DNA from 2 places in the Virgibacillus siamensis genome. Region 2 is predicted to be linked to the other one. Evidence: riboswitches for the same ligand, from Rfam matches in the RefSeq annotation. Region 2 holds a riboswitch; the other holds the start of a gene.
The links. A riboswitch is a leader RNA that binds a small molecule or an ion and turns the genes downstream of it on or off. The one in region 2 is predicted to bind lysine.

Region 1: linked by a shared signal. The riboswitch ahead of dapA (4-hydroxy-tetrahydrodipicolinate synthase) and the one ahead of B1K71_RS13245 (Na+/H+ antiporter NhaC family protein) in region 2 are both predicted to bind lysine.

Annotation. Positions count from the first base shown of each region.
Region 1 is NZ_FUIH01000007.1:1,026,350-1,028,840, forward strand. Features, by position in the region: gene B1K71_RS08855 (YdeI/OmpD-associated family protein) at 1-419, shown strand, start outside; gene dapA (4-hydroxy-tetrahydrodipicolinate synthase) at 569-1,453, opposite strand; lysine riboswitch at 1,665-1,844, opposite strand.
Region 2 is NZ_FUIH01000007.1:1,871,260-1,873,750, forward strand. Features, by position in the region: gene B1K71_RS13245 (Na+/H+ antiporter NhaC family protein) at 1-979, opposite strand, end outside; lysine riboswitch at 1,094-1,271, opposite strand; gene yunB (sporulation protein YunB) at 1,318-2,109, opposite strand; gene B1K71_RS13255 (YunC family protein) at 2,193-2,491, opposite strand, start outside.

The sequences.
Region 1 (2,491 bases), 840 kb from region 2:
GTTTTAAGGAATATTGTGCGTTTCTGTTTCCAAAAGGAGCCCTGTTAAAGGATAAACATGGAATACTAATCCAACAAACTGAAAATGTACAGGCTGCCCGTCAAATTCGATTTACCAATGTCAACGAGATAGTCGAAATGGAAACGATTTTGAAAGCATATATTCATGAAGCTGTTGAAGTGGAAAAGGCCGGATTAAAAGTGAAATCAAAAGCGCCTGCAGAATTCCATATTCCTGAAGAATTTCAACGTAAATTAGATGAAAACCCAGACTTGAAAACTGCTTTTGAGGAATTAACGCCAGGGAGACAAAGGGCATATATTCTTTACTTTTCCAAGGCTAAACAATCCAAAACCCGCGAGCGGAGGGTTGAAAATTATATGCAGCAGATCCTCGCCGGGAAAGGACTAAATGATTAATGCCAGTGTTCCAACAGTTCTTTCTATTATTATTAAACGGGACATTTCCTCATTCTAAAAACGACAGTGGAAAGGATAGTATATTCTTCTTTTCCACTGTCATTTTATGTTCTATGTTTCACCTCATCAGGCAGATAATTTAGGAGTGTTTAACTTGCTTTATCTATATTTAACTTTAAAATTTGCTGTAATTGAATTTTTTCATCATCATTCAACGGGATCATTGGTAAGCGGACACTGCCAACATTGATTCCTTTCATATTTAGTGCTTCCTTAACCGGTGAAGGGCTTGGTTGAGCAAATAGAGCCTTCATAATCGGAAGTAAAGTCCGATGGATACCGGCAGCTTCCTGAACATTTCCGTTATTAAAGTGTTGTACCATTCGTTGCATTTCATTACCGGTGATATGTGAAGCGACAGAAATAACTCCAGCTCCGCCAATTGAAAGAACCGGTAAAGCTAATCCGTCATCACCGCTGTATAATGTAAAATCATTCGGTGTTTTGCTGATAATTTCTGCCATGGCATCCAGATCCCCGCTGGCTTCTTTTACAGAAACAATATTATTAACCTTTGAAAGACGAATAATAGTCTCTGCCGACATATTGACGGCACTTCGCCCTGGTATATTATATAGCATAACGGGTAAAGAAGTTGAATCTGCGATAGCCTTAAAGTGCTGAAACAACCCTTCTTGCGATGGTTTGTTATAGTAAGGTGCTGCAAGCATGATTCCATCCACACCAGTTTGTTCCACTTGTCTTGTTAATTTTATGGAAGCCTGTGTGTTATTAGACCCGGTTCCAGCTATGATTGGAACTCTTCCATCTGCAGCTTCTGTAACACATCTGAATAAATTAATTTTCTCATCTGTTGTTAATGTTGGACTTTCTCCGGTGGTTCCGGCAACAACTAATCCATCTGAACCATTAGTAATCAAATAATTTACTAATGATTGGGCAGCATTAAAATCAACTTCTCCATTTTGATCAAATGGGGTAACCATTGCTGTTAATACTTGGCCAAAATTCATCACTTCACATCCCTTTAATTATTTTAGCGAATAAGAAAGTGTAAAAAACTTTCTCACTGCTACGTGCAACTATGGTTTTCGCCTATTAAGTCCGGGCGCTATACCAAGCTGGCTAAGAATGGAGGTGGTCAGGGCCTTCTGGTAAACGCAAAAAAGCAACAACGAGGGCATCGCTGTTGCAGTAGAAACAATTGTATAAAAAAGTGTTTCTGTGCGTGATAGCCCACCATATAGTCTCCTACATGACAGTCCCGTATTTATTCAATACAGTCCCAGCCTCAAGAACATGAGATTCTTTTAAGCTTCGGCAAATTCCCCTTTCCACAATCATCTCCGGACCTCATCATCCTCTTATTGTGTACTGATGGTTTTTGCGCCCTCTACCTCACTTCAATGATATTGAAATAAGAATTATTTAATTAGATACAATATATCAGATATTCGTTTTCGTTACAAGATAATGGAATTAAAATTTTGGATTATAGTTCTTTATCTAGTCCAAATTCTTCTGAAGTTAATATTACTTATTTATCGGTATAAAACACTTTTTCCTGCCATCGCTGATATCCGTATATGAAAAGTGAAATGGATATAGCTATAATAAACCACTGCCAATATTCAAGATTTTTAAAGGTTGCAATTCCTAATGCCTCTACAATCCAACGAAGACCAATGAATGAAAATAATGCATTTACTACTAAATTTGTGACCAGGTATATCCAAAAGTTATGTGATGTTAGATAAAATATCCATAATGTGCCGACTGCAAAAACTCCGTAAGCGAAGGCAGTATCCGTAATATATCCTCATGGCAGGATATAATGATGAATGGTCCACCATTCGTATGTATAAGCAATTTCAAAAATAATGGTCAATATGAAACAGCACAAAACTGTCACAGGCATATATCGCTTTATATCGTTTTTATTAATAAACACTAATGAAACCCGGGGAACTATTAGCCCTGCCCACAATAATATCTGCATACCGTTAACCTCAATTCACTTAACATTTCTAGGCTATAGATTTCTCAAATAT
Region 2 (2,491 bases):
TCTGCTGCAGCCCATGGAAAATCCAGGCGGACACAACAGCAGCAACACCTCCGATTAACAGAGAAAGATTGACGTTTGTGTTTGCGAACGTCGACAGCAATGTAACGTCTGTACCGCTAGCCATTATCCCTGTCATAAGCATTGCCGCTACGGTTGCTGCAATAAGGATACCAATCGGTACAAGTAAGTGATAGATCCGCCCGTTGCTGTGCGGATCAAACACATCGCCCAAATCCCCCGGCACATGATCTGTTTCGGGATTAAGCAGGATTCCTTCGTTCATGGCGCGCTCCTCATGTTTTCGCATTGGCCCGATGTCCATTCGGAAGTATGCGACTAAAAACACGAGTAATAATGCTGCCAGTGCGTAAAAATTCAAAGGAATAATTTTTATAAAAGCTTCCAGCGGCTGTATTTCTGTAATTTCATTTGCAGCCAATAGTCCGCCAATAATTCCGATGATATACGCACCCCAGCTGGAAATAGGCGATATAACAGTCACAGGGGCTGAAGTTGAATCAATAAAATAAGCAAGCTTTGCCCGTGAAATGTTATGCCTGTCCGTCAGCGGCCTTGCAATCTGGCCTACAGCCAGACTGTTGAAATAGTCATCAATGAAAATAATTAATCCAAGAACACCAGTCATCACCTGAGCGCCTGCTCTGGTTTTGACCCGTTTAATCATCCATTCCCCAAATGCTCTGCTTCCGCCGGACGCGGTCAAAAATGCTGTTAATACACCCAGTAACAGCAAGAACCCTAATAATTGGAAATTGCCGACATTCAACTGACCATCTATCACAAATATTCCATAAAATACAGCCCATATTTCTTTCAATGAACCGATAATTGCAAAATCGTGAATAAATAATGCTCCGACAACGATTCCAGCCCCGAGCGACAGCAGTACTCTTCGTGTGAGTAATACAAGCACCAGCATTAACAATGCCGGAATAATCGAGTAAATAGTTCCTTCCATAATCATTTCCCCCATTTTCTGTTGCGGCACTTACTGATCAATAAAAATACAAAAAAAAGCAACGATAGAAAATAACCTACCATTGCTTCGCTTTAGTAATTGTTATCCTCCATCACGATCAGTAGTTCTCCATGCACTTCGAATCAGCATGACAGTATGCTTTTTATTCAAAAACATACCAGCAATAATGGACATGACCTCCACTACGCTTCGGCAAATGGCCCTTTCATCAATCGTCATCGATGTCATACTCGAATTGATTACTTATGCCAGCTGCACCTCTACCTCACCGATCTGATAAGGTAATGCTATTTAATTTCCTAGCATAGTATAGCAGTTTATTTGTCTTTCTTCAAGGAGTCTTTTGGAACAGATATGGATGGATTATTACCATCAGCTCCGTAAAACTCCGGCACCGGACCCATAATAACAGTTGAATCAATCGGTATTTTCGTACTGACTTCCTCTACCTCCGATGTGAACGGAATAACTACCTGTACATCAGCCTCGACAAGTATGTAAATGGTAACCAGTGAGTTGTTAATACCAAACGGTTCTACATTCCTGATGACATCTGTTCGCACACTTCCGGCTAGCTCCAAATTAACCGGAATTTTCGGACCTAGATTGGCAAGCGCTGAATTACCTGTTATCTGACCAAGCGGGATTTCCACAACAGTTGGATCTTTGTTTGGCAAGTCTTCCGCAGTGCCATTATATTCAATCGGTTCATCCAATGATTCTTCATATTGAGGCTGCCTTCCTTCGTTCATCGCCATAAAAAATTCTTCCACCCGATCTGTGGCAACCCTGTTTATCTTGCTGACCACATTCGTTTTCCAGCTAAGGGTGGTAACTTGCCCCTCATTATCTGTTGTGGTAACAAATATGTCATCAAAATCATAGTTCTCCGCAAACTTAACAGCCATATTAATCCCTCTTGTTGCAAACTCTTGTGTTTTAATTTTCGCGATATCCATCAACACCGGTTTAAAACCTTGGTTAATAATCCAAAAGCTGAACCAAACCGAAGTGATAAATAAAACCATTGTAATAATGATGATACTTTTTACCGGAGGCGGTGTCCGGGGTGATCGTTTTTTATGGATAAGCATTGGCCGTTTCATCATTAAAAAAACCCCCCTAAAACAACGTATGCTTGTTTATAGGGGGTTAGAATTAAATTCCATCCAGCTGTAGTCAATTTGATTCGTCATGATATTTTCAGCAGGGCATCTTTGCCGATCATTCCCGGTTCCCAGCCGTATTCCCCGGAAGCATCGGTTATTTTCTCCAGTGGTGCATGAAGCAGCTGATCAATTGTTTTCACCCCGACTGCACGGCCGGCGATAACCTTTCTGTCGGCCAGCACCTCGTTCAACAAATCGACATCCAGCGCACCACACATAATGTAGCCTATCTCATTTGAAATCACCAGTAAATTTGTTTTTGGAAGTTCTACTGTGATTGCCGTAAAGAACATACCTTCCACCTCTAGCGGATTGACAGTCA